Regions from separate parts of the Xanthomonas sp. NCPPB 1067 genome, predicted to be linked through region 3. Evidence: predicted binding sites of a transcription regulator. Region 3 holds the regulator's gene; each other region holds the start of a gene.

Region 1 (5,754 bases), on a different contig from region 3:
CGGCACTGGCGCAACGGCACGGAACAACGCGAATTCGCTGATCGCCGGGCACACCGGCGCCTCCAGCACGACCAGGCGCACCCGGCGCGCGGCGATCGGGCGCTCCAGACGCACGATCCGCTGCGCACCGATGCATTGCGCTTCGGCCAATCGCCGCCATTGCCCATCGACCTCGGCCTCGACCGCAAAGCGGGTCACGCGCACGCCCAGCGGCAGGTATTCGCGCAGCCGGATCAGATCGAAGCTGTGCACCGCCGACAGCTCCACCGTCAGCGTCGGCGTGGTGTCGCCGTCCGGCGTGGACCAGTAGCTGTCCGGCTGCCGATCGAGCACGCGCGACGGCTCGAACCCTGGTCCGCGCGATGCGCTGGCGCTGGCCTTGGCGCCCTTGGCCAGATCGATGGCGAAGCTGGCGCGGATCGCGTCGCCGAAACTCTGCAGCACTGCCACATCGTGGTCGGCGATGCGGCCGCGTCGGTCGGGTGGAAGATTGAGGTTCATATTGGTGCCGCGCGCGACGGAGGTGTCGAAATAGCGCACCAGGTTCTCCGGGCTGCGTACCTTGCCGTCTTCATCGGCGTGGTAGAACCAGCCCGGGCGGATCGAGGTATTGGTTTCGGCCGGCCACCACAGCGCCCCACCGCGCACGCCCGAATTGCCGTTTTCCTGCGTGTAAGGGGCGTTGGGCATGGTCGGCCAGGATGGATCGCCGGCGATACCGTCCTCGTTGCCGCCCCATCGGATATCGGCGCCCAGCGGATCGAAGGTGCAGGCCATCGGCTGGTGCCGATGCACCAGCTCGATCATCCGTGGCCAGTTGTAGTACGCGGGCGCATCGATCTTGCGCGCTTCGCGCGCTCCACCGTAATAGCCGTCGCCCCCATTGGCGCCATCGAACCAGAACTCGAACAGCTCGCCATAGCCCGTGCAGAGCTCGACGATCTGCTTGCGGAAATAGTCGAGATAGCCAGGGCGCCCATACTCGGCGTGGTTGCGATCCCAGGGAGAGAGATAAATGCCGAACGCCAGGCCGGCGCGTCGACACGCTGCGGCCATCTCACCGACGATGTCGCCTTTGCCGTTCTTGTATGGCGAATTCCGGATGCAATGCTCGGTCAGGCGCGTCGGCCACAGGCAGAAGCCATCGTGATGCTTGGCCGTGAAAATGAGCCCTTTCAGATTGCCGGCCTTGGCAGCGGCGACGATCTGATCGGGTGAGAAATCGCTGGGATCGAACTTGCGCGGATCCTCGTCGCCGTAGCCCCATTCCTTGTCGGTGAAGGTGTTCATCGCAAAATGCACGAAGGCGTATTGCTCCCACCGATGCCACCGCAGCTGGCGCTTGCTGGGCACCGCACCCCATGGTGCCGGTCCGTTGGCGCGGGGACCCGGCACGATCCCGGCAGCCGATGCCCCAACGCTGGCGGCAGCAGCCGCCACACCCGTGGCAAGAAAGGTACGACGATCGATCATTGGCGCCTCCGACTGTGCACGACGTTCGATCTTAGCTTCTCCAAAGGCCAAAGAGTCCTAATCCCCGAGCAACAACGGCGCCAATGAACATCCAGGATCTGGCCGCTGGTGCAGCGCCTGCATCGTCGCGGCATGCAGGCAGGCCTTACGTAAGCACCCCGGCCTGCCTGTTACTCCAGGTTCCGCAACGGCAGCAAGGCATGATCGCGCGCTTACCGCGGACCCACATCGCGCGGAAAATACCGGCGGAACTTTTCTTCCCAGGCCTGAAATTGCTCCAGTGTGTAGCCATCCATTGGCCGCTCCGATTGCGTCGCCGCCTTGTTCTGTGCCACGTAGGCAATCCGTTGGGACGACAGTTCGTCCCAGGCCTTTCGGAGCGCAACAGGATCCGGGTGCGAGACCAGCATGGCTTCCAGCAAGGTGGCCTGCGCGACGCGCGCGGCCAATAGATCGCTGAGGGCATCGGTGACGGCCTGCATCCAGTCGTGGTGCTGTTGATCCATGCGCGCGTTTCGGGCTTTGGAGAAGCCAGGACTCTAGCGCCATCGCCGGCACGAGCGCGTGCAGTACAGCTGAGCTCGCCGCGCCATCAGTCTTCACCTCAATCGCCTGCGTCTCCGCCTGCCCGTCGGGTATTTCCCGACCTTTCGACAACGATAGCTGCGCTGCTAAATCCGTTGGAGTTCGGCCGATCAAGTTTTCAATCGGCGCGTCGCTATCCACGGTGCCGACCCGATCATCATGCGTTCTTCACACGACTGGTCTGACCGGCGCCTTCCAACCTCGGACCTGAGACTGCCGCATGACTGCCTTACTGCAACGTTATTCCGTCGGCCGCCGTCTCGGCGCCGCATTCGCCCTGCTGATCCTGCTGTCGGGCCTGCTGGTCGCGATCGGCTTGAACTCGATGGCCACCGCCAAGCGACAGCTGGACTTCATCGTGCTCGACCGCATGGCCAAGATCCAGATCGGCAACGGCATGCTGGACGCCAACTCGTCGATCATGATCGCGCTGGGCACGTACGCGATGTCCACCAACGCCGAACTCGACCAGGAGGCACTGGCCGCGATCACGCAACAGCGCGCACGCTACAAGGAGCTGCGCGCCAAACTCGACACGCTGTCCAGCTCCGAAGAGGGCCGGAAAATCCGTGCTGCGATGGACGCGCAGCGCACCGTCTCCGGCAAGATCAACGACCAGGTCATCGCGCTCGCTGCCGCCGAAGACAACACGCCTGCACAAGCACTGCTCAGCGAAAAGGCGCGCCCGGCCCTGATCGCCTGGCAGGACCTGATCCGCCAGCTAGTGACCCGCCAGGAAACGCAGAGCCAGCAGGCCTACGCCGAAACGCTGACCTCGATGCATCGCGCCAAAGTGTTGCTGTTGATCGGCGGCGCTGCCGTGGTGACGATCAGCGCCCTGCTCGCCTGGCTCATCACCCGCAGCCTGACCCACCCGCTGGGGCGCGCCACCAAGGCCGCCGAGGCGATCGCCAACGGGAAGCTGGATAACGACGTGCAAAGCCAGGCCCAGGACGAAACCGGGCGCCTGCTGCGCGCGATGAGCGGCATGCAAACGCAGCTGCAATCGTTGCTGCGCGCACAGACCGACATGGCCAGGCAGCACGACCAAGGCCAGACCAGTTTCCGTATCGACGCCGCCGCCTTTCCCGGCGACTACGGCAGGATGGCGCAGGACACCAACGCACTGGTCGCCTCGCATCTGGCGGTGCAGACCAATCTCGCGCGCATCATGGGCCGTTATGCCGTGGGCGATCTCAGCGAAACCATGGAACGCCTACCGGGCGAGAAGGCCGTTCTCACGCAGACCATGGACGAGGTCAAGGCTAACCTGTCGGCGATGAATGCCGAGATCAAGCAACTGGCGCAGGCAGCCGCAAATGGCGACTTCAGCGCGCGCGGCGATGCCGAACGCTTCCAGTACGATTTCCGCGTCATGGTCGACAGCCTCAATCAGTTGATGGCCACCGCCGACGGCAACCTGCAATCGCTGTCGGCGCTGTTGCAATCCATCGCCGCCGGCGACCTGACCGCACGCATGACCGGCGACTTCAGTGGCGTATTCGCGCAGATGCGCGACGACGCCAATGCCACTGCCACGCAGCTGGCCGAGATCGTCGGGCGCATCCAGCACTCGGCGGTGTCGATCAATTCGGCCGCCAGCGAGATCGCCGCCGGCAACCAGGATCTGTCGCAGCGCACCGAACAGCAGGCCGCCAACCTGGAGGAAACCGCTGCCTCGATGGAGGAACTCACTTCCACCGTGCGTCAGAATGCCGAACACGCGCGTCAGGCCAACCAGTTGGCGATCGGTGCGGCCAGCGTCGCTTCGCAGGGCGGCGATATCGTCGGCAAGGTGGTGGGCACCATGGCCGGCATCGAGACCTCTTCGCGCAAGATCGCCGACATCATCAGCGTCATCGACGGCATCTCGTTCCAGACCAATATCCTTGCGCTCAATGCGGCAGTGGAAGCCGCACGCGCCGGCGAGCAGGGCCGCGGGTTTGCGGTGGTGGCCAGCGAAGTGCGCACCTTGGCCCAGCGCTCTACCGCAGCGGCCAAAGAGATCAAGGGCCTGATCGACGACTCGGTGCAACGCGTGGCCGAAGGCTCCACCCTGGTGCATACCGCCGGCACCACCATGGCCGAGATCGTCGCCAGCGTGCAGCGCGTGACCGACATCATGGGCGAAATCTCCGCCGCCTCGCAGGAGCAGTCCACCGGCATCGAGCAGGTCAATCAGACCGTTACCCAGATGGACGAAACCACCCAGCAGAACGCCGCGCTGGTGGAAGAAGCCACGGCCGCGGCCCGTTCGATGGAAGAACAGGCCGTGCAACTCAGGGATGCGGTATCGATCTTCAAGATCGAAGCCGAACGCCCGTCCATCGTGCACACGGCCACACCCACCGTGCTGAAGCCCAAAAGCAAGCCGGCCGCCGCGCCCAAACGCGACGCCGTCAGCGCATCGGTCAAGCGTCAGGCCAGGCCAGCCGCTGTCGCAAGCGCATCGAGCAGCAGCGCCGATTGGCAGGAGTTCTGAACTCCGGGCAGTCTGTCGAACAGGCCGGTTGCGCAAGCAGCCGGCCTGTTGCGTACAGGCTCCGGCTCGTCCAGACCGGCGCCAAGGTCAACTGCCTACCGGCCGGCATCTGGTTTGCCGCAACGAGCAGGACATGGCGAGCAATGGTGAGACAGACCTGCATGGTAGGTTTGCGCAAAGTGGGAGCCACCCGTGCCGTCTACGTCCACGCCGCCACGTCTTCGATCATCGTCGAAAGCACCGGCGCAGTACCGTTGGACAGCTTTCCATCCGGATCCCGGAAGTTGCATAGCGAGGCAACTCCACTACCGGATCACGATTCCGCTCGTCGGCGAAGCGGTACATGCGAGCGCAACGTCCGTTGCATCATCTGCTCCGGCACATTCCACCGCCCGGCATCACACACCACCACCGGGCCACGCCGAAACGGCTAAGAACGGCTAAGAACGGCTGACAAGACGACTGCGCAGCCGCCAGGCGGGCAAGGCCGGTGCTCGGAATCGGCATGTACCACTCGTACACTCCGGCTTCTACGCGCCGTCCACACCCACCTGACGACTGCTCGCTACGTTTTATCAGCCGCTCTAGACCCGTCTGGATCGGAGCGCAAGGCAGGTTTGCTCGGGCATCAGGCGCGTTGCGCCTGCTCTCGCCGCCCACGATGCGTCGCGGTTTGGCAATCAGTCGCTTCCGGCGCGCGCGCGGTCGCAACTTGCCGCTCCTGCCCCCTACCCGATGCCACCGGCGACGGGCTGACGCGTGCGGTCGACGCGCAGCGGAACGTGGTCCCGGCCGCCTCGGCTAAACTTGCACGCTACCAGCTCCCTCGACCGCCACAGCCGTACACGGAGGCGCCCGGCCGCGCAGGCGTTGCATGCCAGCGCCCGGCCTGTCCTCTCCGTCCCCAGATCCGGAAAGACGTTCTTGCAAACCTCTGACACCAAAGACAAATCCAGGCCCAGCACCGGTGTTCCCGAGCACACCCCGCTGATGAAGCAGTTCTTCGCCGCCAAGTCGGACTACCCCGATCTGCTGCTGTTCTTCCGCATGGGCGATTTCTACGAGCTGTTCTACGACGATGCGCGCAAGGCGGCGCGGCTGTTGGACATCACCCTGACCCAGCGCGGCAGCTCTGGCGGTGCGCCGATCCCGATGGCGGGGGTGCCGGTGCATGCCTACGAAGGCTATCTGGCGCGTCTGGTGGCGCTGGGCGA
Region 2 (5,754 bases), on a different contig from region 3:
GGCAGCCCCTCGGCCAGCGCCTGCAGCGTCTGTGCAACATCGGACATGCCTTCCGTGGTCACCGCGTCAGTTTCCGTCTGCTGGCCCTGCCCGTCCAACCGTTCGCTCATGACATCGTCGCAAGCGCGGGCGCGTGGGCGGCGGTGTGTTCGTAGAGGGAAAGATACTTCCTGCCGGCCACGTCCCAGCCGCTGGGACGCAGCATCGCCGCACGGCGCATCGCCGACAGCAGGCTGGGCAGGCGGAAGGTGCGGAACGCTCGCTCCAGGCAGCGGCGCAGCGCTTCCACGCTGGCATGCTGGAACAGGAAACCGGTGACGCCATCGTCCACGGTGTCGATCAGCCCGCCGGTGGCATGGGCGATCGGCAGGCAGCCGAAGCGCTGCGCATACATCTGGCTCAGGCCGCAGGGTTCGAAGCGCGAGGGCATCAGCAGAAAGTCGGCACCGGCGAACATGCGCCGTGCCAGGCCTTCCTCGAAGCCGATGAAGGCGCCCACCTGACCGGGATAGCGCCTGGTCAGCTCGGCCACCTGCTGCTCGATCTCCGGCTCGCCACCGCCGATCACCGCGATCTGGCCACCGGCGGCCACGATCTGCGGCGCGACCTCGCAGATCAGGTCCAGGCCCTTCTGGTGTACCAGCCGCGACACCACCGCGAACAGCGGGCCGGTGCTATCGCGCAGCCCCAGCGCCTTGCGCACCTGTGCGGCATTGGCCTGACGGCCCTGCCACTGATTCACGCTGAAGTGCGTATCCAGATATTCGTCGGTGCGCGGGTCCCAACTGGCATCGATCCCGTTGACGATACCGGTCAACGCGCCCTTGGCGGCGCGACCGGCCAGCAAGCGGTCCAGCCCGCAGCCCTGCGCCGGACCGGTGATCTGCTTGGCATAGCTGACGCTGACCGTATTGACGTGATCGGCGTTGACGATGCCGCCGCGCAGGAACGACATCTGTCCGTAGAACTCCAGCTCGGCCACGCGCTCGGCGGGGATGCCCAGCGCGGCCGCCATCGAATACGGCACCAGTCCCTGATAGGCCAGGTTATGGATGGTCAACAGGCACGGAGTGGTTCCGCCGGACCAGCGCACGTAACCGGCCGCCAGCGCACACGGCCAGTCGTTCAGATGCAGCAGGCGCGGCTTCCAGCCCAGGCCGGCATGGCCGGCGGCGATCTGCGCGGCCGCATGCGACAGGGTGGCGAAGCGGATGGCGTTGTCTTCGAACTCCGAACCGCTGGTGCTCACATAGGGCGAGCCATCGCGTTCGAACAGTTCCTTGGACAGCAGGATGTAGATGGGCAACCCGTCCGATTGCACGATGCGGCCGATGTCGCAGGCCGGCAGCGCGGCATGCGCCAGCACGCGGCCCACGATCTCCACCTTGCCGGCGCGCTCGAGCACGGCGCGGTAGCCGGGGATGAGGATGCGCACGTCGTAACGATGCCGCAATGCACGCGGCAGCGCCGCCGCCACGTCACCAAGCCCGCCGGCCTTGATGAAGTCGGCCATCTCCGACACCACGAACAAGGCGCCACGCGTATCGCTCGGCGACACCGGCAAGCGCTCGTGGTGGCGGATGAAACGCCCGCGTGCGTCACGTGGACGCCCGCTCTTCTTCAGAAGCGAGGGGATCAATGCGCTGCGCTCTAGGCGCGCGGCAGTGGCGTGAAGCGGCATCGTGGCAACCATCTAAACGTCCGTCGTAAAGTGGATGGAGACGGAAAACGGCGAAGCGAAAACCATCGTCTGCCGACGCGGCCAGACGACCTGCTGCGAATGAGGAGCGAGGACGACGCGCGTACTCCACGTTGTCCCTGCCGACGAATCTACACCCCGTCCAAATAAAATATGCGTGAACATGTGCTGACTTTTCTGCGACAACGCTCATTCCGTTACACACGGCTGCGTATGTCCGAAGGCATAAGCAGACATCGCCTTGCGACTCGATCCCCGTAACGGTGCACCAGGAGCGCGATGCACCGAATATGGGCGAGTGACGCGACACGCCCGCTCACTGCATGACCAGTTCATGCAGCGACGTGGATGGTTGGCGGAATGCCTGCAGTCACGCCGTCCCACCCGGCCGGCGCGCCTGCTCCGGCTCGCTCAAGGCGGACGCGGGCGGGCCGATAACCTGCGTCAGCAAGAGGACTTTCGAGAGCCGGCGCATGGCAGAACAGCCTGAACAACCCAGCCGCCCGCGTGGCGGGCTGCGCCGCCTGCTGCCATGGGGCGGCACCGACTCCGCACGTCCGGCCGCGGCCTTGCCCACGGTGCGTGGCGGCGAGCGCGGCGGGCACGGTCTGGCCGCGCATCAGTTGGTGCCGGCCAAGGCCAAGTCCGGTGCGCACGATCCGGCCGCCGCCACCGCCCTGCTGATGCGGCTGTTCTCCCATGCTGCGCATCCGGAAGCGCTGTTGCAGGCGTTCGCCGACGGCATTGCCAGCCTGCATGGCGAGCTCGGCGACATGGGCGTGCGCCTGAGCGCGGCGTACGCGGCCGGCGACTGGCTCGGCTATGGCCGCACGCTGCGCCAGCTGATCGACAAATACATCCGCACCATCGATACCGGCGACTCGCTGGCCGATGGCCGCACCGAGGCCGAACAGCTACGCGATCTGCTGCGTCACGCGCTAGGCAATGCCCTGGCCACCCTGCTGCAACGCAGCCCGGAGCTGGCCGAGGAAGCCCAGACGCTGGCCTCGGCACTGCGCCACTGGCGCCCCGGCCATGAGCTGGTCACGCTGGAACAGCGGCTGCGCGAACTCAGCCATCAGATCGGCTTGCGTGCCGAGGATGCCAGCGAGCAACAGAACCTGTTGCTGGGCCTGTTCGACCTGCTGCTGGAGAATGTCGGCGAACTGCTCGACGACCGCAGCTGGCTGCAGGGGCAGATTTCGGTGGTGCGGCAGTTGATCGCAGGCCCGCTGGATGTCGGCTCGATCGAGCAGGCGCGCGGCACCCTGCGCGAGGTCATCTACAAGCAGGGCCTGCTCAAGCAAGGCATCGCCGACTCCAAGACCGCCATGCGCGAGATGATGGTGTCGTTCGTGGACCGGCTGGACGGCATGGCGACCAGTACCGGCGAATATCACGATCGCGTTGCCGGCTATTCGCAGGCGATCGGCGACGCTCGCAGCATTCCCGACCTCAATCGACTATTGCAGGATGTGCTGCAGGACACCGCCGGGGTCCAGGCGCAGGCCCTGGCCGCCCGCGACGAACTGCTCTCCGCGCGCCGCCAGGTCGAAGAAGCCGAACAACGCATCGCCTCGCTGGAGCAGGAGCTGACCGCAGTCGCCGGGCTGGTCCGCGAAGATCAGCTGACCGGCGCACTCAACCGGCGGGGCTTCGAGGAACTGTTCCAGCGCGAGGCCGCGCGCACCCAGCGCAGCGGCCAGCCGCTCTGTGCGGCGATGCTGGACCTGGACGATTTCCGCCGCCTCAACGAGGCGCACGGCCACGCCGGCGGCGACGCCGCGCTGCGCCACACCGTGGACGTGGCCAAGGCCGTCTTGCGCACCACCGATGCCATCGCGCGTTTCGGCGGCGAGGAATTCGTGCTGCTGATGCCGGACTCGACCATCTTCGAGGCCAGCGCGGCGGTCATCCGCCTGCAGCGGGCCCTGGCCCAGCGCTCGCTGCTGCACGATGACGTGCGTGTGTTCATCAGTTTCAGCGCCGGCGTGGCCCTGCGCCACCCGGACGAAACCCAGGACGAACTGATCCGCCGCGCCGACCGCGCCATGTACGACGCCAAGGCCGCCGGCAAGAACCGGGTGATCAGCGCCGATTAGCGCCGCTCGGCATCCAATGGCCGGCTCCGGCCGCAGGTATTGCAACGGGGCCGACCAAGTGCATCCACTCGCCGGCTGGCAGCGTGTGCCGGCTACATCGGACGCCGAGGCACATGGCCGGGCAGCGGATCCGCGAGCCGGATCCCGGCATGCCGCCCCGAAGAAGCGCGTGCCTTGGCAAGCCACGCCGGGCGGTCCCACGCGACGCGGCCAGCCAGCCAGCAGGCACCGGCAACGCCGACGCCCCGCATCGGCCTCAGTGCGCGGCCTTGTTGCCGCGCAGCTTCTGGAACCCGGTGACCACCGCCAGCACCACCGCGCCGGCCACCACGCCCACCAGCATGTTGCCCAGCGCCTCGACCAGCCAGCCCATGCCGCCGGCCGAGTTGGCCAGATCCACCACGATGTGATGCAGCGCCGGGATGTTGTGGACCAGGATGCCACCACCGACCAGGAACATCGCCAGCGTGCCGGCCACCGACAGGAACTTCATCAACCACGGCGCGGCCACCAGGATGCCGCGACCGAGCGCGGCCAGCGACGCGCCCTTCCGGGTCAGATACAGGCCCAGGTCGTCCAGCTTCACGATCGCCGCCACCAGGCCGTAGACGCCGATGGTCATCGCCAACGCGATCGCCACCAGCACGGCCACCTGCTGACCGAAGGACACCTCCGCCACCACGCCCAGCGACAGCACGATGATCTCCGCAGACAGGATGAAGTCGGTGCGGATGGCGCCCTTGACCTTGTCCTTTTCCAGCGCCACCACGTCCACGCTCTCGTCGGCCAGCGCACGGGTGCGCTCGGCGTGCCGCTGCGCCTCTTCGTCCTCGCTGTGCAGGAATTTATGCGCCAGCTTCTCCACGCCTTCGAAGCACAGGTAGGCGCCGCCGATCATCATCAAGGGCATCACCAGCGGGATGTTGTAGCCGCGTCCGCGCAACCAGGCCTCCAGTGCGCTGATCGCCAGCGCTGCCGGCACCAGGATCACCTTGTTGACCAGCGAGCCCTTGGCCACGGCCCACACCACCGGCAACTCGCGGTCGGCGGTGACCCCGGTCACCTGCTGGGCATTGAGCGCCAGATCGTCACCCAGCACGCCGGCGGTCTTCTTGGCCGCGACCTTGGTCAGGATGGAAACGTCGTCCAGCAGCGTGGCGATGTCGTCGAGCAGGGTGAACAGGCTGGCACCGGCCATGCGCAAGGTCCTTCGTGGGTGGGTGCGGATTCTCGCCGATCCGGCGCCCGCATGGGGTGATGGCATGGCATTGCCCGGCCGTTGCGCGCCGTTGTCTGAGCGATCCCGGCAAGGCGGCGCGTCGTCCGGCGGCTCCCCCCGAGCGCGCCGCCCTGGCGTGGCGGTGGGTCGCATGCGGCTGGATTCACCATGCCGCGACCCCGCGCTGGCCACACTGATCGCCCGCACGACGCCCCGGAGAAGGCCTTGAGTCACCACGATCCGCACCGCAGCCCGGCCCCGGTCGCAAGCCCGGCCGACCACGCCGTGGTGGGCGGAATGAGCCGGCGCACGCAGATCCTGCGCCTGCTGCTGCGGTATCGCGGGTCCGGCGTGTTCGCCGGCATGAACCTGGACCCGGCCGCCATCAACGACTACGAGGTGCCTGCCGAAGGCACTCCGGACCAGTTCGTCTCCGACCTGGAGCAGCTCGGCCCCACCTTCGTCAAACTCGGGCAGATGTTGTCCACCCGCCCGGATATCGTGCCGCCGGAGTTCGCCACGGCGCTGGAGCGCATGCAGGAGAACACCAGTGCGGTGCCGGTGGAACGCATTCGCCAGATCATCGAAGAAGAGCTCGGGGTGTCGGTGAACAAGGCGTTCTCGCACTTCGATCCCACGCCGCTGGGCTGCGCCTCGCTGGCGCAGGTGCACCGCGCCGCATTGCGCGACGGCACCCCGGTGGCGATCAAGGTGCAAAAGCCCGAGGTCGCCGC
Region 3 (5,754 bases):
CACCTTGCTGACCGGCTGCATGCGGGTGCGCATGACCGCGGTCTGCAGACGTGCGGTGGCGATATCCAGCGTGCTGACCGCGCGGTCGAGTTCTTCGTCGCGCAAGCGGGTGCGCAAGGTCTTCAGGCGGTTGCGCGAGAGCACCAGTTCGCCGATCAGGTTGACGATGGCGTCCAGGCGCTTGGTGTCCACGCGCACGGTCTGTTCGGCTTCAGCACCGGCCTTGGCGGCGGCCTTGGGGCCTTTGGCGCCTGCGACGGGAGCATGCGCGTCGTCGTGTTGCGCCGGCGCGGCGGCAGCCTTGGGGGCGGCCTTGACCGCTGGTGGCGCGCTCTTGGCATCGAACTGCGCGATCAGCGTGGCCGGCGCGTGGGGTACCGCTTCGCCCGAGCCCATCGCGTCCAGCATGGCCTGCAGATAGTCCAGCGACTGCTGCGCGGCATCGAAGTGATGCGCCTGCAGCACTGCCTGGCCCGAGCGCGCCATGCCGAGGGTTTCTTCGGCGGCGTGGCACAGCTCCACCATCGGCTTGATGGCCAGGAAGCCGGCGCCGCCCTTGAGCGTGTGGAAGCCGCGGAACACCGCGTTGAGCTGGTCCGCTTCGTCTGGTGCCTGTTCCAGCGACACCAGCTGTTCGCCGAGGCGATCCAGGATCTCCTGGGCCTCGACGATGAAATCGGCAGCAATATCGTCTGGAACAGCACTCATGATTACAGCCCCAATCCGGACAGCAGGTCGTCGGCGTCGTCCTGCGACACCGCGTGACGGTCCAGGCCCTTGATCGCAGGACCGGCAAGACCGCCGTCGTCTTTCTTCGGTTCGCTGTTCTTGGGCGGCAGGCCCAAGGCGCCGAAGCCTTCGTGCACACGGCGCACGATGCCGGCCACGCGACGGATGATCTGGCCGCTGAGGTCCTGATAGCTCTGCGCCAGCGACAGCTCGGTGAGGTTGTGGCGCATCTTTTCCAGCAGTGCGCCCTGGTCCTCATTGAGCCCGCCATCGCGCAGCTGGTTGGCCAGCACGCGGCATTCCTCGACCAGGTCCAGGGTGCGGTGGCTGGCCTTTTCGGTCATCTCCACCACATGGTCCAGGCGCGAGCAGGCATCGTCCAGTTCGCCGGCCTCTTCGGGCACCGTGGGCAACTCGCCCAGGGCCTGTCCGAGTTCGCGGGCGAGCCGGCTCAGGCTCTGCATCATCGGTCGCGTGCGTAGCGCGGCGAGGTGGTCGACCTCGCGACGCCAGGTGACCTGATCACCGCTTTCCAATGCATCGAGCGCGCTCTGCAGGCGCTCGATCAACGCGGCACGTTCGGCATCGGCTTCCACGGTGGCGTTCATCAGGCGGTCGCCGCCAGACGTTCGAACACCTTGCCCAGCTTCTCTTCCAGCGTCTGCGCGGTGAACGGCTTGATGATGTAGCCGTTCACGCCGCACTGCGCGGCTTCGATGATCTGCTCGCGCTTGGCTTCGGCGGTCACCATCATCACCGGCAGGTGCTTGAGCTTGGCGTCGGCGCGGATGTTGCGCAGCAGGTCGATGCCGGTCATGCCGGGCATGTTCCAGTCCGTCACCACGAAATCGAACGGGCCCGCACGCAGCGCGGCCAGCGCGCTGTTGCCGTCTTCGGCCTCTGCGGTATTGGTGAAGCCAAGATCCGCCAACAGATTCTTGACGATACGGCGCATCGTCGAGAAGTCGTCCACGATCAGGATCCGCATGTTCTTGTTCACATCAAGCTCCTAACACGAAAAAAATCAATCGTCATTTTCGACACCGGCATCGGCCAGTTCGAATACCTTGAGGCGGCCGCGCAGGCGCACCACGGCCTGGCCGTGGATCTGGCAGACGCGCGATTCGCTGACGCCGAGCACGGCGCCGATTTCCTTCAGGTTCAATTCCTGTTCGTAGTACAGCGACAGCACCAACTGCTCGCGCTCGGGCAACTGGCCGATGGCCTTGCCCAGCTCGCGGCCGAATTCGCCACGCTCCATCATCTGCTGCGGATTGGGCCCACCCTTGGCGGTGGTGTCCAGTTCGCCGTGATCTTCGATGCGTGATTCCAGGCTCAGCACCTGGCCGCGTGCGGCGTCTTCCATCAGGCGCAGGTAGTCGGGCAGCGGCATTTCCATCGCGGCGGCCACTTCGGTGGCGGCGGCGGCGCGGCCGGTGCTCTGCTCGATCTTGCGCACTGCGGCGGCGGCGTCGCGGGCGCGGCGGTGCACCGAACGCGGCACCCAGTCGCCACGGCGGATCTCGTCGATCATCGAGCCGCGGATGCGGATCGAGGCATAGGTTTCGAACGAGGCGCCCTGGTCGGAGTCGTAGCTGCGCGAGGCTTCGATCAGACCGATCATGCCGGCCTGGATCAGGTCGTCCACTTCCACGCTCGCCGGAAGGCGGGCGGCCAGGTGGTGGGCGATGCGGCGCACCAGGTCGGCGTGCTGGGTCACCACGTCGTTGGCGTTGTTGCGTTGGACGGCACGGTACTGCGCAGTGGCGGTCGTTGCGGTGGCGGTGCTCATGCGGCCACTCCCCGTTGAATGATGCGTTCGACAAAGAACTCGACGTTGCCGCGCGGCACGGTGGGAGCCTGCCAGCGCGAGGTACGGCGCGCGATTTCTGCGATGGCCTGTGCCGACGGACTGGCGGGGTAGGCCTTGATGACGGGTTGCTGACGCTGCACCGACAGGCGCAGCCAGTCGTCCTGCGGCACGTGGCCGAGGTAGTTCAACGACACGTCGCCGAGGAACTTCTCGCAGACGCGGGAGAGCTTGTCGTACAGCAGGCGGCCCTCGTTGGGGTCGCGCACCATGTTGGCGATGATCTGCAGGCGGTCCACGCCGCGTTCGCGCGAGAGCACCTTGATCAGTGCGTAGGCGTCGGTGATCGAAGCCGGCTCGTCGCAGACCACCACCACGGTGTCCTGGGCGGCCTGGCAGAAGGTCAGCACGCTGTCGGTGATGCCGGCGGCGGTGTCGATGACCATCACGTCCAGGTCGCGTTCCAGTTCGGAGAACACGTTGACCAGGCCGATGTGCTGGGCCGGGGCCAGTTCGGCCATGTGGCGGCGGCCGGACGCGGCCGGCACCACCAGCACGCCGCCGGGGCCTTCGATGATCACTTCATCGAGCGTGCAGCGGCCGGCGATCAGGTCGGCCAGGGTGTACTTGGGCGCCAGGCCCAGGACCACGTCCAGGTTGGCCAGGCCCAGGTCGGCGTCCAGCAGCAGCGTGCGTTTGCCCATGTCGGCAAGCGCCACGGCCAGGTTGGCGGAGATGTTGGTCTTGCCCACGCCGCCCTTGCCGCCGGTCACGGCAATGGTGCGCACCGGGCCCAGAGGCTCGGGACGGGTCGCCGACAGGGGGAAGGCGTTGGTCAGCTTGGCGTATTCACGCGACTGCATGGTTGTGCTCCGGAGTACAGGGCTTATCGGCAGCGCGCCGCAAATCTTCAAGGCGAAGAACGAGACTGGCGGCATTGGCGCGGTGCAGGTCGTCGGGGACCCGCTGTCCGTCAGTCACCCAGGTGATGGGCATCTGGTGATCGACCACCACCGACAAGGCGCTGCCGAAGCGGCCGGTCTCGTCGAGTTTGGTCAGCACCACGCCTTGGGGTTTGGCGTGGGCGAAGCGGCGCACGACCTCGTCGAGGTCGGCGAAATGGGAGTTGGCGGGCAGCACCAGCAGCGAGGTGACCTGCTGGGCGGCGCGCAGCCAGTTCAGCTGGGCGGCCAGGGCGCGATCGCGCTGGCCCATGCCGGCGGTGTCGATCAGCACCAGCTTGTAGTCGCGCAGGCGGTCCAGCAGTTCGAGCAGGCTTTCGGCGCTGTCGGCCTCGTGCACTGCGATGCCGAGCTGGCGGCCGTAGCTGTGCAGCTGCTCGCGGCCGCCGACGCGCAGGGTGTCGGTGGTGACCAGGGCCACGTCGCGCGGGGCGTGCTGGGCGGCGAAGCGCTGCGCCAGCTTGGCGATGGTGGTGGTCTTGCCGGCACCGGTCGGGCCGACCAGGGCGATCACGCCGCCGCGTTCCAGCGGGTCGACCGGGGCCACCGGCAGGCGCTTGGACAGCAGGCCCAGCATCAGGCCGCGGCCGCGGTGCAATTCGGTATCGGCCGGGATCTGCAGGGCGATGTCGCGGGTCAGGCCGGCGTCGAAGCCGTAGTCGTCCATCAGCTCCAGCGCCTGCGCACGCACCGGCGAGCCACGCAGGCGCTCATCGGTGAGGCGGTTCATTTCGCGCTCGATCATCTGCCGCATCAGTGCCAGCTCGCCGCGCAGCTGCTTGAGTTCTTCGTCGTTCTGCGGCGCCGGCATGGCGGCGGCGGGCACCGCGGCCAGCGCGACAGGGGCGGGCGGAGCGACTTCGATCGGCGGCAGCGCGGCTGGCGGCAGGATCTGCGGCAGGGCGTCGTCCAGGTCGAAGTCGGCTTCGTCGGCGAAGGCGTCCTCGTCCTGTGCCGCTGCGGCAACGGCGGGGGCGGCGACCGGAGCGGGCGCCTGCATCGGGGTGGCCTGCACCGCCGGGCGCGGCACCGGGGCGGTGGTCAAAAAGTCGGCGAACAGCTGTTCCGGCACCGCCGACAGCGCGTGTTCCTGACGCTGCACGATCGGCGCAGCGGCCTCCTGCACGGTCTGCACCGGGGCAGCGCTGCGGATCGGCGCGGCCACCGGCGCCTGGCGCGGCACGCTGGCCGGCTGACGCAGGGCCATGGCGGCGATCATGTCTTCGGCGGCGCTGGCCACGCGCTGGCGGTGGCTCATGCCGGCGGTATCGGCAGCCGGCTTGAGCGGGGCGTGCACCGGCGCAGCGGGGCGGGCGGCGACCGGCGCCGCAGCGTGCTGCGTGGGGGCGCTGCTGGCCGCCGGCGTTTCGCGGGCGGTTTCCAGGGCACGCTGCACCAGCTCTTCGTCGTAATTGCTGGCGGCAACGATCTCGATGCCTTCGGCGGTGCGACGGTTGGACAGGATCACGGCATCCGGGCCATGTTCCTCGCGCACCATGCGGAATGCGGTGCGCATATCCGGGGCGACAAAGCGTTTGATTTTCATGCCACCTGCCTCCAGGAACGGGACCCGCCGGACGCCGGACGGGTGCGCGATGAATGTGGGTGTGTCGCCAGCGTCATGAGTTGCCTGTCCCGTTCGTAGTTCCAAGTCCTGCCATCCGCCCCGCAGCGGTGGTGCTGGCTGCGGTCTCGGCAGAGCTAATGCATGCGGTGTGCCAAAACCGCAGTGCTGGATTTCTGGCGCTCGATCAGGAGGGTTGCGCGTGCGGCGGCTGCCCCTGCTGCCCCCCATCCGCCCTTTGGGCACCTTCCCCCGCGGGCGGGGGAAGGGAGGCGTTGGCCCGGCGCTGCTAGTGCATTGGCGCAACGCCGCTGCAGCGCTGGCAATCCGTTGCCTTCTCCCGCGGGCGGGAGAAGGTGGCGCGCAGCGCCGGATGAGGGGCGTTGGTGCGGTGCGAGTCTCGCCTGCGGGAGTGTGGCGAGACTGCTGCCCCCCATCCGCCCTTCGGGCACCTTCCCCCGCGGGCGGGGGAAGGGAGGCGTTGGCTCGGCGCTGCTGCTGCATTGGCGCAACGCCGCTGCAGCGCTGGCAATCCGTTGCCTTCTCCCGCAGTCGGGAGAAGGTGGCGCGCAGCGCCGGATGAGGGGGGCGGTGCGGTGTGACTCCTACCTGCTGGCACATCGCCCGACTGCTGCCCCCATCCGCCCTTCGGGCACCTTCCCCCGCGGGCGGGAGAAGGTGGCGCATAG
Region 4 (5,754 bases), on a different contig from region 3:
CTTGGGCCCTACCCGCTCGAACAACTGCACCCCCAGGTCCTGCTCCAGCTTGGTCACGGTGTAGGAAATGGTCGAGGGCACCTTGAACAAGACCTTGGCGGCCGCGGCGAAGGAACCACGGCGGTCGATCGCATCCAGGATCTGCAGCGCTTCCAGGCTGATTTTCATTGTTCGAATTTTTCGATGATAAGACTCGAATCTACTCGCTTTTTCTTGCGGGCGCAGAAGCGGAGACTACGCATCAAGCCGCTGGGCTCGATATTTCACCCCTAGCGAAAAATTCGAATCCACCAAGGAGAAAGCAGTATGTTGAACGTCCGCAAGAGCGACACCCGTGGCCGCGCCGAGCATGGCTGGCTGTCCTCGCGCCACACCTTCTCCTTCGCCAGCTACCACGATCCGCGGCATATGGGGGTGGGTCCGCTGCGCGTGATCAACGAAGACAAGGTGCAACCGGGCGAAGGGTTCGGCACCCACGGCCACCGCGACATGGAGATCATTTCCTACGTGCTGGGCGGCGCGCTGGAGCACAAGGACAGCATGGGCACCGGCTCGGTCCTGCACTATGGCGACGTGCAGCGCATGAGCGCCGGCAGCGGCGTGACGCATAGCGAATTCAACCACTCGGCCAGCGAGCCGGTGCACTTCCTGCAGATCTGGGTGATGCCCGAACGCAACGGAATCGCGCCGAGCTACGAGGAAAAGCATTTCGACGCCGACAGCAAGCGCAACCAGTTGCGCCTGATCGCCTCGCCCGGCGGCGAGGATGGTTCGCTGCGTCTTCATCAGGATGCGCGGCTGTACGCCACGATCCTGGACGGTGCGGCACACCTGCGGCAGCCCTTGGCCGAGGGCCGCATCGGTTACGTGCAAGTGGCCCGCGGCAGCCTGACTGTCAACGGGCAGGTGCTGTCGGCCGGCGACGCGGTGCAGGTCATGGGTGAGCCGGAGATCGTACTGGGCGACGCCCACGACGCCGAAGTCCTGGTGTTCGATCTGCCGAAATGACGCAACCGGTGCCGCCGCACCCTGCCGCTGAAGCGAGGCGCGGCCAACAACCGCGCACTCGCATGCGTGCGGCGGCTCCGTCGACTCTGCAGCGATCCGCGACGGCGGCGCCGGCATCCAATGCGGCGCAGGCAGGTTGCAGCGGATCGGCCCGTCTGACGCATCGCCCACCGACGCAACCCGAGGCAGCCCGCCAGCCGCCACGGAGACAGCACGCCCGCACAGCGTTCCGGTACGCGCGGCGCGTACGCTGCTTACCTGCCGTCAGGCCGCCTGCGGACGGGCCGGTCGCTCTGCGGCCATGCCGGACTGCGGTGCAGATCCGTCGGCATCACCGTTGACCAGCGCGAACAAGGCATCCGCATCGGCCTCCAGCACACGTGCCGAGCGCGCCAGATCATCGACCATTTGCGCCTGGTCGCGCGCCTGCACCCCGATGGACTGCAATGCCGTATTGGCGGTGGAGATGTCCTGCGCCTGCTCGCGGCTGGCGCTGGCGATCTGCTCGACGGTGGCGGTGACGCGCAACACCGACGTCACCATGTCCTGCATCACCACACCGGCCTGCTCGGCCAGACGCGAGCCATCGCCGACCTGATCGGTCGCATTGTCGATCAACGAACGGATTTCCCGTGCCGACACGCTGCAGCGCTGCGCCAGATTGCGCACTTCGGTGGCCACCACCGCGAAGCCACGCCCCTGTTCGCCGGCGCGCGCCGCTTCCACCGCCGCATTCAATGCCAGCAGATTGGTCTGGAACGCGATGCCATCGATGACCTCGATGATCTGGCCGATCCGGTCCGTGGCCGAACGAATGCCGGCCGTGGTCTTGACGACCTGGGCAATGACGTCGGCACCGCGCCGCGCCACCGCCGCCGAGTCTTCGGCCATCTGACGCGCCGATCCCGCATGCTCGGAATTGAACCGCACCGTCGCCGCCAGTTGATCGATCGTGTTCGACGTCCGCGCCACCGCGCTGGACTGGGTGGACGCGCGGCTGACCAGTTCCTGGTTGCTGGCGGAGATATGGTGCGACTCGCGCTGCACGTTCTGCGCGATGCTCATGGTCTGTCGCACCAGCGCGTGCATGCGCTCGGCCGAGCGCACCTGGTCGGTGACATCGGTAGCGTACTTGACCACCTTGTACGGCCGGCCCGACACGTCAAGGATCGGGTTGTACGAGGCCTGGATCCACACCGCAGTGCCATCCTTGCGCAGCCGGCGATAACGCCCCGCATCGAACTGACCGCGCGCCAGCTTTGCCCAGAAATGGCGGTAATCCTCGGACGCACGGTAGGCGGCATCGACGAAGGTTCCGTGATGCCGACCGATAGCCTCCTCCGGCGTGTAACCCAGGATCGCCAGGAAGTTTTCATTGGCGCTCAGCACGTGCCCATCCAGATCGAACTCGATCACTCCCATGACCTTGTCGATGGCCTGGATGCGGCCATCCGCATCGGCCGAATCGACGACCTGCCGGGTCACGTCGGTGGCGTACTTCACCACCTTGTAGGGGCGCCCGTGCTCATCCAGGACAGGATTGTAGGACGCCTGGATCCAGACCTCCCGCCCGTCCTTGCCGATGCGTCGGTAGCGACCGGCATCGAATGCGCCGCGCCCCAGAGAATCCCAGAACGCGCGATAGGCGGCGGACTGGCGTGTGGCCGCATCCACGAACATGCCGTGATGCCTGCCGAGGATCTCATCGAGCCGATAGCCCATCACCTGCAGAAAATTCTGGTTGGCATCGAGTATCGTGCCATCGAGCGAGAACTCGATGACAGCCATCACCTTGTCGATCGCCTCGATCCGCCCTTCGAAGTCGGCGGTCTGACGTACCTGTTGGGTGATGTCGGTGGCGTACTTCACCACGCGATAGGCCTTGCCGGCGCGATCGAGCAAGGGATTGTAGGACGCGTTGATCCAGACCTCGCGCCCGTGCTTGTCCAGCCGGCAGAAACGCCCCGCATTGAAGTCGCCGCGACGCAATGCGTCCCAGAACTGGCGATAGCTCTCGCTGTCGCGGTCGCTCGTGGTAACGAACATGCGGTGATGCTGGCCAACCACTTCGTCCAGCCGATATCCCATCAGCGACAGGAAGTTCTGGTTCGCATCCAGGATGCGGCCATCCAGATCGAACTCGATCACCGCCATCACCCGGTCCACTGCATTGGCCTTGTGCTGCAGCGCGCGGCTCCAGAAAGAGAACAGGCGTTCAAACAGCGGCGATAGGCGCATCACGTCGAAATCCGGGAGAGGGTCGACGTCATTAGCGGCGCATGGACGCCCGACTTGACCTCCGACGCATACCGCCGGCCTCCGTCACTGCGACTGGCGCAGTCTTCTGCATGTGTGCGTTCCCAGCCAAATGCGCACCGAGATTCCGGGCTGCGTCAAAAGGCTCCTGCAGCTGGTACCTGCATGCGGACTTACGTGATGCCGACACACCGAATCGATCGCGTCACAACGACCCGACCCAGGCGAGCGATCGCGCGTTTCTCGTCCGCACCGGCCCGCTTGCGCGCGCCAATCTGCGATGCGCGACCGACAGCAAGACGCCGCAGTGCTCGCCAGCAAGCCGGTGCGCTCGACTGGCAAGCCGCCGGCATCGCTCGCAATGCCACTGCGGCCTGCTGCGCGCAGGACCGCACCCCAGGCAAGCCCGCGTCAGCAGCAGGTCTGCTTCAGTAACGCGATTGAGCCCGGCGCGCCGTCCATTCGCCGACGCCACCGTCGCGGCGTATGCCTGATCGTCGGATGCCAACATCCGGATCGATGATCGACGCCGCGGACGCGCGTCGATGTGGAGGAAACGTCGCCGGGACGCGGCGGCGTGTACGGCGAACCCATCGGAGCAGCTGTGGCTGGATCGGTTCATCGGCCGAGCTCGCACTACAAACCAACACCACGTTGTCGCGCAGTGCCGTGCGCACCAGGTCCCACACCGCCAGCGCGAAAACGCGCGCACTCCCGTGGCCCCATCGCACAAATAAAAACGCCTGCAAATCAGCGGTTTGCAGGCGTTTCAGATACTGGCGGAGCGAGAGGGATTCGAACCCTCGATAGAGCTTTTGACCCTATACTCCCTTAGCAGGGGAGCCCCTTCAGCCACTCGGGCATCGCTCCAGTTTTCTCGATCTGCCGCGACATCCGTGGCAGGCCGCGAAGAATACCGGGTAAGAGGGGCTAAGGTAAACCCTTTATCGCGATCAATTCGAAGAATCGTCTCCGTGATGCGCGCCGGAAGCGACCGGCTCGTCCCCACGCTGGATACGCTGATAGATTTCTTCGCGATGCACAGCCACATCCTTCGGTGCGGTGATACCAATACGCACCTGATTACCCTTGACACCGAGCACGGTAACCGTGACCGAGTCGCCGATCATCAGGGTTTCGCCTACCCGGCGAGTGAGGATCAACATTTTGCAAATCTCCTGGAACCGGTGGTTTTCCCACCAGCATCGACGGCCTCCCGAGTGAGACGCGCCCTACGTAAGGGGAATAGACCAGAAATGTTAGCGGGACATCCTGCTGGCCATCAAGGCATAGCAGGACAAGTGTTCAGCCCAAGTGTTGCTTGACCCAGGAGGCGACCCCGTCGAGCGCGGTGGCAAGGGCGGGCCCGTCCTCGCCACCACCCTGGGCGAGATCCGGACGGCCGCCGCCCTTGCCCCCGATCTGACTGGCGATATGGCCGAGGAGTTCCCCCGCCTTCACTTTGCCAGTTGGGCTGCCGTTCACTCCGGCGACCAACGCGACCTTGCCGCCGGAAGCACCGGCCAGCACGACCACCGAATCGCCCAGCTGCTGCTTCAGGCGATCCATCGCATCGCGCAAGGCTTTCGCGTCGAACCCTTCCAGGCGCACGGCGACGACTTTGACCCCCGCCACATCGACGGCACCGGCGCCCAGATCGGCGGTCGCGCCCGATGCCAGCTTGGCCTTCAACGATTCCAGTTCGCGCTCCAGACGCTTTTGACGCTCGGTCAGTGCGCGCACCTTGTCGACCACTTCGCCGGTGTTGCCGCCAAGCAGGCTCGCCGCTTCGGACAGGCGCCGCTCTTCGTCGGCGACATGGTCCAACGCCCCTTGCCCGGTCACCGCTTCGATGCGACGTACGCCTGACGACACACCGCCTTCGGAGGTGATCTTGAACAGCCCGATGTCGCCGGTACGGCTGACATGGGTGCCACCACACAGCTCGGTGGAGTAGCCGCCCATCTTCAGCACGCGCACGCGCTCGCCGTACTTCTCGCCGAACAGGGCCATGGCGCCGAAATCCAGTGCTTCCTGCATGGCCATGTTGTGCACTTCGACGTTGTGATTGGCGCGCACCTCGGCGTTGACCTTGCGTTCGATCACCGCCAGCTCTTCGGCCGTGATCGGCTGGAAATGCGAAAAGTCGAAACGCAGGCGATCCGGCGCCACCAACGAGCCCTTCTGCTGCACGTGCGTGCCCAGCACCTCGCGCAGCGCGGCATGCAGCAGGTGCGTGGCCGAATGGTTGAGGATGGTCTTGCCGCGACGCTGCGCATCGATGCCGCCCGCCAGCACATCGCCCAGCGCAAGTGCGCCTTCGGTGATGCGCCCGACGTGACCGTGGAACTGTCCGGCGAATTTCTGGGTGTCGGCGACGTCGATCGACACCCCCGTCTTGCTCAATCGGCCGCTATCGCCGACCTGGCCACCAGACTCGGCATAGAACGGCGTGCGATCGGTGAACACGATGACGTCGTCGCCGGCTTC

The links. The regulator FliA, encoded in region 3, starts transcription of late flagellar genes. The targets are predictions, from matches to a motif close to TAAAGTTTNNCNNNCNNNGGCCGATAA.
Region 1: a site for FliA is predicted at 2,169-2,195, ahead of LL962_RS09100 (methyl-accepting chemotaxis protein). Genes of this name have one in related genera too.
Region 2: a site for FliA is predicted at 2,111-2,137, ahead of LL962_RS01470 (GGDEF domain-containing protein). Genes of this name have one in related genera too.
Region 4: a site for FliA is predicted at 3,278-3,304, ahead of LL962_RS15480 (methyl-accepting chemotaxis protein). Genes of this name have one in related genera too.

Annotation. Positions count from the first base shown of each region.
Region 1 covers NZ_JAJGQG010000009.1:8,304-14,057, forward strand. The annotation lists gene LL962_RS09090 (alpha-L-fucosidase) at 1-1,473, opposite strand, end outside; gene LL962_RS09095 (hypothetical protein) at 1,686-1,979, opposite strand; gene LL962_RS09100 (methyl-accepting chemotaxis protein) at 2,279-4,540, shown strand; RNA gene LL962_RS09105 (sX9 sRNA) at 5,046-5,121, shown strand; gene mutS (DNA mismatch repair protein MutS) at 5,465-5,754, shown strand, end outside.
Region 2 covers NZ_JAJGQG010000001.1:336,704-342,457, reverse strand. The annotation lists gene LL962_RS01480 (1,4-alpha-glucan branching enzyme) at 1-110, opposite strand, end outside; gene glgA (glycogen synthase GlgA) at 107-1,693, opposite strand; gene LL962_RS01470 (GGDEF domain-containing protein) at 2,173-3,801, shown strand; gene LL962_RS01465 (DUF808 domain-containing protein) at 4,058-4,999, opposite strand; gene LL962_RS01460 (ABC1 kinase family protein) at 5,189-5,754, shown strand, end outside.
Region 3 covers NZ_JAJGQG010000023.1:17,851-23,604, reverse strand. The annotation lists gene LL962_RS15785 (chemotaxis protein CheA) at 1-708, opposite strand, end outside; gene LL962_RS15780 (protein phosphatase CheZ) at 711-1,337, opposite strand; gene cheY (chemotaxis response regulator CheY) at 1,337-1,729, opposite strand; gene LL962_RS15770 (RNA polymerase sigma factor FliA) at 1,754-2,521, opposite strand; gene LL962_RS15765 (MinD/ParA family protein) at 2,518-3,402, opposite strand; gene flhF (flagellar biosynthesis protein FlhF) at 3,389-5,047, opposite strand.
Region 4 covers NZ_JAJGQG010000022.1:34,484-40,237, forward strand. The annotation lists gene LL962_RS15470 (LysR family transcriptional regulator) at 1-168, opposite strand, end outside; gene LL962_RS15475 (pirin family protein) at 307-1,008, shown strand; gene LL962_RS15480 (methyl-accepting chemotaxis protein) at 1,273-3,219, opposite strand; tRNA gene LL962_RS15485 (tRNA-Ser) at 4,042-4,134, opposite strand; gene csrA (carbon storage regulator CsrA) at 4,218-4,430, opposite strand; gene alaS (alanine--tRNA ligase) at 4,570-5,754, opposite strand, start outside.